Regions from separate parts of the Paraburkholderia sp. BR10954 genome, predicted to be linked through region 3. Evidence: riboswitches for the same ligand, from Rfam matches in the RefSeq annotation. Region 3 holds a riboswitch; each other region holds the start of a gene.
The links. Region 3 has a riboswitch for cobalamin ahead of cobW (cobalamin biosynthesis protein CobW). Riboswitches for the same ligand answer to the same signal wherever they lie in the genome.
Positions count from the first base shown of each region.

Region 1 (3,271 bases), on a different contig from region 3:
GGGTGGCTCGCTGCGAGCTTTTTTCAGCAGCCCTCTGGAAGCTTCACGCGCAACATGAAAACCTATCGACTCTCCGCTATCACGCTTACCGCGGCATCGCTCGTTGCGCTGCTGCCGGTCGGCGCATCCGCCGACGACAGCCCCAGACCTTGCGGCGCGCTCAAACGGATCGTCGCCGCGGCGCCGGACGGCTTCACCTCGCTGACGCCCGACGACGGCAAAGGCGTCGCGCAACCCTATGGCGACGACGCGCAATGTTCAGCCGCGCATCGTAGTTTCCGGTGCACTTGGACACCGCATCAGGCGGCGGGCTCGAACGGGGATGCATTGGAAGCGGTCGCGGCCGACATCGCGTCGTGCCTGCCCGATGCAACGCACGATCAGAATTCGCCGGGACGTCAGCACTTTTATCTCGGCGCGAAGGATCGACGCACCGAAATCACGCTGACTCCCGAGGGGGCGAACCGCTTGCGGCTCGTGGTATCGGGCAGGTAAGCGGCGGTTCCGTTCAGGCGGTGGCGGCCGGCCACCATGACCAGCCGCGTCGCGAGTGGCGCAAATCGACGACCGACAGCGGCGTGATCTCGATGCGACAGAACACGGTTGGCGATGCGCCGAGGGCATGCACGATTGCCGCTCGCAGAAGCGTTGCGTGGGTGATCGCGACGATGGTTCGACCGTGTGCAGAGGCCGCGAAGCCTGCTTCGTTGACCGCGTTGCATGAGCGTACGTCTGCCTGTTGCGCGTCGAGCCACTCTCCGACCCGCCGCACGACTCGATCGAACGATTCACCCCCGGGCGGTGCTGCGTCGGGCTCGCGCGTCCAGGCGGCGAGTTCGCGGGGGGCTTCGTCGGCAATGTCCGCGAGGCGCTGGCCGCGCCATTTGCCATAGTCGATATCCGCCAATGCGTCGGCAGGCGTGGCGCTCAGACCGAGCGCGGCGACCGTTTCGCGGGCGCTGGCGGCGGGGCTGGTGAATACGGTGGCGTCGGCCGGAAGCGCGAGACGGGCGCGCGCCGCTTCGGCTTCGGCGCGGCCGCGCGCGTCGAGCGGATCGTCGGCGGGGAAGCGGCCCGCGCGCTGCGCGGCCGTTGCCGCATGGCTCACCAGTAATAGTCGCGTATCCATTCTTTGCGTTAGCGCCTCATTCGCACTTGCCTGCGTGGCTTGACGGGCTCGCGGCGTGCGTTGCGCGTTGCGGCGTAGCCCTCGCCGTCGCGGAAGCCGCAGTTTAGCGCGTAGAATACCGACACTGCGAAGCACGGAAGCCGGTGAGAGCCCGGCGCGGTCGCGCCACTGTAATCGGCCTTGCAATCCACAAGAGCCGAAAGCCAGACCTGAGCTTCGCACCATTCCTCTGCAATCGACTATCGGGGCGCGTTACCCCAGGAGATGTCCATCATGACCAAAGCTGTTTTCGATCGCGCCGCGCAACCGGCGGTCCAGCCCACTCCCATTCCCTTGCGTGAACTGCTGCCGTGGGTCGTGTTCGGCGGCTTGCTGCTGTTGTTCGCGCTTTACTTCGTTGGTGCGGAACAGGGTGCGACGTCGCTCGTGCCTGGCATGTACGTGCATGAGTTCGTGCACGACGGCCGCCATCTGCTTGGCTTTCCCTGCCACTAACGGAGTTCAACATGGTAGGTAAATTGTTGGTGCGCGGGATGCTCGCGGGCATCGTCGCGGGCTTGCTCACGTTCGCGTTCGCGCGAATCGTCGGTGAACCACAGGTCGATCAGGCGATTTCATTCGAAGAGAAAGCGGCCGCCGCGCGCGGCGAGGCGCCCGAGCCCGAAATCGTGAGCCGTGAGACGCAGGCTGGCCTCGGCCTGCTGACTGGCGTGGTCACGTATGGCGCGGCATTCGGCGGTCTGTTCTCGCTGGTGTTTGCTTATGCGTATGGACGCGCGGGTTCGTTGAGCGTGCGCGCGCTGTCCGCGTGGCTCGCGCTTGGCGCGTTCATCGCCATCGTGGTCGTGCCGAATATCAAGTATCCGGCCAATCCGCCGTCGGTCGGTGATCCGGACACGATCGGCGCGCGCACGGGCCTGTTCTTTCTGATGATCGCGATTTCGCTCGCGACGATGGTGTTTTCACTGAAGGTGCGGCGCCGCGCGGCGGCGAAGCTGGGTGCATGGAACGGCTCGATCGTCGCGGGGCTCGTATTCGTCGTGATCATCGCGGCCGTACAACTGTCGATGCCGGTCATCAATGAAGTGCCGGCCACGTTCCCGGCCGTGCTGCTGTGGAAGTTCCGCGTCGCGGCGATCGGCATGCAGGTGGTCATGTGGACGACGATCGGGCTGTTGTTCGGCGCGATGGTCGAGCGCAGTGCTTTTATGCGTACGAATGCGCGGGTGACGATGAAGTCCGCCTGAATAGGACGGTGACGCGTGGCCGCGCAAGCGGCGACGCTTCGCGCGCAACGCGCGAGAATGGTTTTGGATCAAGTACTTGGCGCGGTTGTGGAGCGGTTATCCACAGCCTTGCGAACATTTTCTGTGGAAAAGCTGCTTAACGGCTTTTCGCAACTCCACTCGACGCGGCGCCTAGGGGAATCCAATTGGACGCCTAACTAATTCAAGTTGTACGCGGCGCTGCTCAATTTTTAAGCTCTTCAACTTTTTAAAATAATTTGTGAGAAGGGTATTGACGCGGCGCGGACCGCTCTCCATAATCTCGCTTCTCTGCTGCAGACGCAGCGACGCAAACGAAGCGGTGCCGGGTGGTGGTTCAGGTGCTGCGGGTTGGGCGGATCGATCTTTAAAAACTAACAGCCGATAAGTGTGGGCGCTTGATGCGGAATGCGGCGGTGGATCCGTATGGATCTGCTGCAAGGCACAAGTATCAGAAGCCTCACACAGTATTAGAGGAAGGTTTATCTGTCGAAAGACGGATTGATCATCGTCAGTACGTTGAGTGAGCGACCGGGTTCGAAAGAGCCCGAAAACAGTAACAGGTTTGAACTGAAGAGTTTGATCCTGGCTCAGATTGAACGCTGGCGGCATGCCTTACACATGCAAGTCGAACGGCAGCACGGACTTCGGTCTGGTGGCGAGTGGCGAACGGGTGAGTAATACATCGGAACGTGTCCTGGAGTGGGGGATAGCCCGGCGAAAGCCGGATTAATACCGCATACGCTCTGCGGAGGAAAGCGGGGGATCTTTCGGGACCTCGCGCTCAAGGGGCGGCCGATGGCAGATTAGGTAGTTGGTGGGGTAAAGGCCTACCAAGCCGACGATCTGTAGCTGGTCTGAGAGGACGACCAGCCAC
Region 1 is NZ_JBFRCK010000003.1:1-3,271, reverse strand. It holds gene AB4Y34_RS05070 (hypothetical protein) at 55-495, shown strand; gene AB4Y34_RS05065 (histidine phosphatase family protein) at 509-1,129, opposite strand; cobalamin riboswitch at 1,207-1,362, shown strand; gene AB4Y34_RS05060 (CbtB-domain containing protein) at 1,403-1,624, shown strand; gene AB4Y34_RS05055 (CbtA family protein) at 1,636-2,376, shown strand; partial or broken rRNA gene AB4Y34_RS05050 (16S ribosomal RNA) at 2,962-3,271, shown strand.
Region 1: linked by a shared signal. The riboswitch ahead of AB4Y34_RS05060 (CbtB-domain containing protein) and the one ahead of cobW (cobalamin biosynthesis protein CobW) in region 3 are both predicted to bind cobalamin.

Region 2 (3,271 bases), on a different contig from region 3:
CGCGTCTGGAATGCGTTCAGACGCATCACGCCGAGCGCGTCGGTCGCGTACTGCAAACCGGCTTCGACCGAGTGACTGCGCTCGGGTTGGATCGACGGGTTGCCGCTGATCGGATAGTACAGATCGTCGAAGCTCGGCGCGCGGAATGCATCGGAATAGCTTGCGGTTACCTTCCAGTGCGACGTGATGTCGAAACCGTAGCCGAGATAGTAACTGTTCGCTCCGCCGAAATCGGAGTACTGGTCGCGGCGTACGTTCGCCTGAATCTGGTTGCGGCCGAAGCGTGCGCTGTAGCCGGCGAAGACCGAATCGACGTGACGGTCGGGCGCGGCGAACGTGTCGGAGTCGAGAGTCTGGTCGAGATGCTCGTAGCCGAATTGCAGCTTCTGGTTCGCTGCGAGCGCGAAATCGTTCTGCCACGTGTACTGGCGATTGTCGGTATCGAAGCGGCCGTTGTAGATGCCATTGGTGTTCGATACGCTGCGGTCGTCGCCCTCGGCGAGCGTGAAGTGGGTGGTCCACCAGTCGGTCAGCTTGCCGTTCGCAAACACCGATACCTGACGCACCTTGCTATAGAGGTTGTTCAGATCGGTTGGCACGCCGTACGCATTGTCGTAGCTGTTGTTGTTGTTCGACTGGAAGTAGCTGATGCCCGCATCCCACTTGTCGGTGAACTTGTGGCGCAGCGACGCGCTGATGCTCTCGTTCAGATTGCCGTTGGCGTTCGGATTCGCGCCCGGCGCCTCGAGCGGATCGAGCGACGAAAAGCCGTCGCTCTTCGTGCGCGCGAGCGAGATGTTGAAGGTCGTGCGGCCGTCCTCGTCGAGCGCGCCGTTCACGCCGGCCGTTTGCGTCTGCGTGTGATAGCTGCCGTAGCCGACCGAAAAATTGAAGCGCGGTGGATGATCGCCGCCGTCTTTCGTGAACACCTGCACGACGCCGCCGATCGCGCCCGAGCCGTACAACGCCGACACGTTGCCGTTCACGACTTCGACGTGATCGACCTGGTCGAGCGGAATCTGTGCGAGCTGAGCGGAGCCGAGACTCACCGAATCGACGCGCACGCCGTCGATCAGCAGCAGCGATTGCGTCGACGACGCGCCGCGCAGAAAGAGGCTCGTGGTCGAACCGGGGCCACCCGTGCGCGAGATTTGCGCGCCGGGCGCGAGTCGCAGCAGGCCGGGCAGATCGGTCGCGGTCGTGTCGGCTATGTCCTGCTGATCGAACTGCGTGGTCTGCGGGATCGCGTCGCGCAACGCTTGCGCTCCGCGTAGTGCGGTCACGACGATCGGCGACAGCACGTTGCCCGATGCATCGGCGGAAGCGGGATTGGCCGCATCGGCAAGGTTTGGGGCGTTCGCGGTGCTTGCATCCGCAGCGGACGATGAAGGCACAGGCTCGGCGCTTTGCGCATGCGCGACGAGCGGCAGGCTCGCGAACGCGAGCAGCGTCGCGCGGGCGATGGGGGACAACATGGGATGACATTCCTGTGGATGGCATGCGCGGCCTGCTTCCCCGCAGGCCGACGCGTCACGAGGCGTCCCCCCATGTTTAACGTTTTCGCGGGGGACGTCCCTCTTTTCTGGCCGGTATCCGGGCTACGACACATCGATCCCGCCTTCCCACGCGTGACGCGCAGTGGCACACTCGCAGATTGAACTTCCAACCGTGCGACAAGGACCGACCTGCATGAGCACATCACATGCGGTCGCTTACCGTTGCGGGGGCAGCGCAGGTTCGCGCATCCGGTTTGGCACCGCGCGCGCCCTGCTTCCCGTTTAACTGCGCGCGCCGAAAAGCGCGCGCGGGCACCAGAGTGCGGGAAGTGTAGGAGCGGCTTCGCGGGGCGTCAAGAAAGGCCAACCGGAGCGCGATCCGTTCTGTCGAATGCAGGTTATTGTCCGATGGATTGCCGGTCTTTGATCTTATGGTCGACGACACGAGTCGCAACGTACCTGCACGAAGCGATGCTGTTACGTCTCGAAACGAGACAATTGTCGGAACCTGTAATATTCCGCGCTAAAATGCGATGTCTTTAGAGGACGCAGCACATGCTCACCGAACTCGAATCACTCTCCCAGAACATCGGCAAGCTGATTGCGATCAGCCAGCGCCACAACGAAGCGCGGATCGCGCTCGAAGAGCAGCTCGCGCAAACGCGTGCCGAAGTACAAGCCACGCACACCGAACTCGCGCAATTGCGTGCCGAGCGAGACGCACTGCAAGCTGAACGCGACGCGCTGTCCGCCAAGATCGACGACGCTCAGGTGCGCCTGAATGCGATTCTCGAAAAATTGCCGCGCGCACGCGCAAGCAGCGAACCGGATAACCAGCTCGATCTGCTCGAATCCGCCCAGCCCGAACACGAGGAAGCGGAAGGCGACGTGAGCCGACACGGAGAAAGCGCATGACCACCAAGCAGATCGAAGTATCGATTCTCGAAGTACCCTACCGTCTCGCCTGTTCGCCTGAAACGGAAGGCGCGCTGCTCGAGGCGGTCGCGCGCGTCGATGCCGAGATGAAGAAAATCCGCAGCGGCAGCAACGTGCGCGGCACCGATCGCATCGCGGTGATGGCGGCGCTCTCGCTGGCATCGGAACTGCTTAAGCTGCAAAGCAGCGTGCGACACGGAGAAGCATTTCCTGCTGAAGAAATCCGGCGTACAATGCAGCAAATGAACGAACAACTAGGTACTGTGATCGAGCAGTACAGCATGCAGTAAGCAGTAGTTGACTCAATAGCGGGCCGGTTTCGAACCGGTCACCTGTTCAACTGTTTGTGTTGTAGCTTCATCGTTTAGCTTCCCTGCCTGGTTCGCCAAGGTCATATATTCCTTGAACCAATGCCATGTGCACGGTTGCGGAAATTTGTAGCACGGGTGTGCGCGTCACTCTGTCTGATGTACCCGAAGTGTTGCTAACTGCGACCAATTCTGAACCCTCGGTTCAGGATGCCGGCCTAGCGGCTAAGGCGGGGACCTTATCTGGAACGGCATCGGACTTCGGTTCGATGCCGTTTTTCTTTGGTCGTCGTTCTTTTGTTTGAGTGCCTGTTTCAGGGGCTTTCCGCACGCGCCTGTTGTTGGCGCCTCGTTCAATCTCACACGCTCACTCCGATTCATGCGCTACTGGCTGATGAAGTCCGAACCGGACGAAGCAAGCATCGACGACCTCGCCAACGCACCGCATCGCACCTTGCCGTGGACCGGCGTGCGCAATTATCAGGCGCGCAACTTCATGCGCGACGTGATGCAGGTCGGCGACGGCGTGCT
Region 2 is NZ_JBFRCK010000032.1:5,327-8,597, forward strand. It holds gene AB4Y34_RS32065 (TonB-dependent receptor) at 1-1,475, opposite strand, end outside; cobalamin riboswitch at 1,567-1,831, opposite strand; gene AB4Y34_RS32070 (ATPase) at 2,052-2,411, shown strand; gene AB4Y34_RS32075 (cell division protein ZapA) at 2,408-2,722, shown strand; RNA gene ssrS (6S RNA) at 2,800-2,981, shown strand; gene AB4Y34_RS32085 (EVE domain-containing protein) at 3,120-3,271, shown strand, end outside.
Region 2: linked by a shared signal. The riboswitch ahead of AB4Y34_RS32065 (TonB-dependent receptor) and the one ahead of cobW (cobalamin biosynthesis protein CobW) in region 3 are both predicted to bind cobalamin.

Region 3 (3,271 bases):
GATTGACCAGATCGTCGACCAGCACGACATCGGCCTGGGCGAGCGCACGAGTGGCCTTCAGGGTCATCAGTTCGACGTCGCCGGGACCGGCGCCGATCAGCCAGGCGCGCGTCATCGCGGCGTGCATGGCGCATGCCATGCGGAGATGGGGGGAGAGAAGCGGCGTGCGACGGTGCACGCAGCGGTGAATATGGATGTCATGCGGTACAGCGAATCGGGGTGCGGTCACTCGTGCGGTTCGCGGCGGATTCTTCAGAGAGAACGCCACGACACACGCGATGCCACGTTTCTACGCCTTCACATCCGTTCCCCGCGGATTCCGGCGGCCGGCGGCGCAACCTGATGCACGGATGCATGCGGCGCCGCCTCCGCGTCTGGCCGGTATCCGGGCTGGCGGCCTCACGCGCTTCGCCTTCCCGTGCCGGTTGCGAATCTGCGGATTCGCGGGACAGTGGCATCAAAAAACGCATGCGCGGCACGGTGGAATCGAAGGCGATTCGAATCGCGCGCCGCAGGTCGCTTACCGTTGCGGGGACAGCACAGGTTGAACGCGCGACGCGCTGCCTGTTTCCCGTTTAACTGCACATGCGAGCGCATGTGCGGGCACCAAACGCGCGCATACGATAGCACATGACGCCTTGCCAGATAAGCCTCGGCGGCGCTTTCCGGCGCTCTGCGTTCCTTGACTGCGCATGCCCGGGGGCCTACACTCGCACGCACTTTGGGTGCTCGCGTGCGCGTTCGTGCGCATGCAGTTAAACGGGAAACAGGGAGCCATCTGCGCTAGAGCGGCTAACCTGTGCTGTCCCCGCAACGGTAAGCGAAAAGCGGTTCCGGCTTGATAGCCGGGCGCCGCGGTGCCGGCTTCGATGTCCTCGCGCAAGGTCGCGTCGACATATCACCACTGGACGAGAAACCACTCGTCCGGGAAGGGGGAGCGGCGCTTTCGCCAGCCCGGATACCGGCCCGAAGAAGCAGAACGACCGCCGCGGGGATGCGGCGGCGCGTTCATGACCTCAGTTCCGCTTTCTGTATTTCCGTTGTCGCGGCAATGCCGTCGTTCGTCCCCGTGTCTAGTGATCGCTGGTACTGTTGCGCGTGCTTCATTCGCTCCATTCGCCAGCCGATGCCGACCGATGCGCGGAACTTGCGGCAGACCGATGCAACGCAAAGGGATGGACCTCACGATGCAAACTCAATTGCGCAAGATTCCCGTCACGATCGTTACCGGCTTTCTCGGCAGTGGCAAAACTACGTTGCTGCGGCACATCCTTCAGCATGCGGGCGGCAAGCGCATCGCGGTGATCGTCAACGAGTTCGGCGAACTCGGCATCGACGGCGAAATCCTCAAGGGCTGCGGCATCGGTTGCGATGAAAACGGCGTCGAGACCGAAGGACAATTGTATGAACTCGCGAACGGTTGTCTGTGCTGCACCGTGCAGGAAGAGTTTTTCCCGGTGATGGAAAAGCTCGCAGAGCGGCGCGACGAACTCGATCACGTGCTGATCGAAACCTCGGGGCTCGCGTTGCCGAAGCCGCTCGTGCAGGCGTTCAACTGGCCGCAGATCCGCAACGGCTTCACGGTCGACGCGGTGGTGACGGTGGTGGATGGCCCGGCCGCCGCAAGCGGCCAGTTCGCCGATAACCCGGTCGCCGTCGATGCGCAGCGCAAGGCCGATCCGAATCTCGATCACGAGTCGCCGCTGCACGAGCTGTTCGAAGACCAGTTGTCGGCTGCCGATCTGGTGATTCTGAACAAGACCGATCTGATCGACGACGCGCGGCAGCACGAAGTGGAAGCCGCGATCCGCGCGGAGATTCCGCCGCAGGTGAAGATCGTGCGCGCGCAGCGGGGGCAGCTCGACCTGCATACGCTGCTGGGGCTCGAAGCGGCGTCGGAACAGACGATCCATCTGCGTCACGACCACCACGGTTCCGCCGACGACCCCGATCATCACCACGACGAATTCGATTCGGTCGTCGTGCAGGCATCGGTGCCGTCGCGCGACGCGGCGCTCGCCGCGTTGCAGACGCTGGTCGAAAGCCACACGATTTACCGTGTCAAAGGCTTCGCGGCACTGCCGGGCGCGGCGATGCGCCTCGTGATCCAGGGCGTTGGCCGGCGCTTCGACAGCTACTTCGACCGGCGCTGGCAGGCGGGCGAAAGCGGCGACGACGCCCTGAGCCGCTTCGTCCTGATCGGCGAAGACCTCGATCAACCCGCGCTGCAACAGGCGTTCGACGCGGCGCTCGGCGCGACGTCGAACGCGACGGCATAACGGGCGCGCCAGCATGCATTTGCTGCGCACGACGCCGGGCGGTTTCGTCGACGATACGCAGGGCGTGATCCGCATCGATCAGCAGCCCGCCGAGATCGTCGTGCTCAGTTCCGCCGACACCACGCTGTCGCTGCTCGCGAGCGTGGTGCCGCGTCTCGATGACGGCTTCCCGAGCCTGCGGCTCGCGAACGTCACGTATCTGCGTCAGCCTGCCTCGGTCGATTTCTATCTCGACGACGTGTTGCAGCATGCGCGCGTGGTCGTCGTCGATCATCTCGGCGGCGAAGCGTATTGGCCGTACGGCATCGAGCAGGTCGTCGCGCTCGCGCAGCGCAAACAGCAAACGCTCGCGATGTTTTCCGGCGATCTGCAGGAGGACCCGAACCTGCTCGCGCGCAGCACCGCGAGCGCCGAGTTGTGTCAGCAGTTGTGGCGCTATCTGCGCGAGGGCGGTCCGCAGAACGCCGAGGCGTTTTTGCGCTGCATCGCGTACCGCGCGCTCGGTCGGGGGCGCGCGCCCGAGCCGCCGCGCGCATTGCCGGCCGCGTCGCTGTATCACCCCGAGCGCGATACGCCTACCGTTGCCGACTGGCAGGCGCGTTGGCGGCAGGACGCGCCGGTCGTCGCGATCCTGTTCTACAAGGCGCATCTGCAGGCCGCCAATACCGCGGTGTTCGATGCGTTGATCGATGCGCTCGAAGCGCAAGGGCTCAATCCGCTGCCGCTCGCGATCACGTCGTTGAAGGATGCGATGAGCCGCGATGTCGTGCAGTCGCTGTGCGCGCAACATGGCGTCGTGCTGGTGCTGAACACCACCGCGTTCGCCGCGTCCGCGATCGACGACCCGGAGCCGCTCGCACTCGCCGGCGACGCGCCGGTGTTCCAGGTGATCCTGAGCGGCGGCAATCGCGACGATTGGCTGAAAGACAACCACGGCCTCAATTCGCGCGATATCGCGATGCACGTCGCGCTGCCCGAAGTGGACGGGCGCA
Region 3 is NZ_JBFRCK010000034.1:6,303-9,573, reverse strand. It holds partial or broken gene cobA (uroporphyrinogen-III C-methyltransferase) at 1-115, opposite strand, end outside; cobalamin riboswitch at 359-626, opposite strand; cobalamin riboswitch at 707-985, shown strand; gene cobW (cobalamin biosynthesis protein CobW) at 1,188-2,279, shown strand; gene cobN (cobaltochelatase subunit CobN) at 2,293-3,271, shown strand, end outside.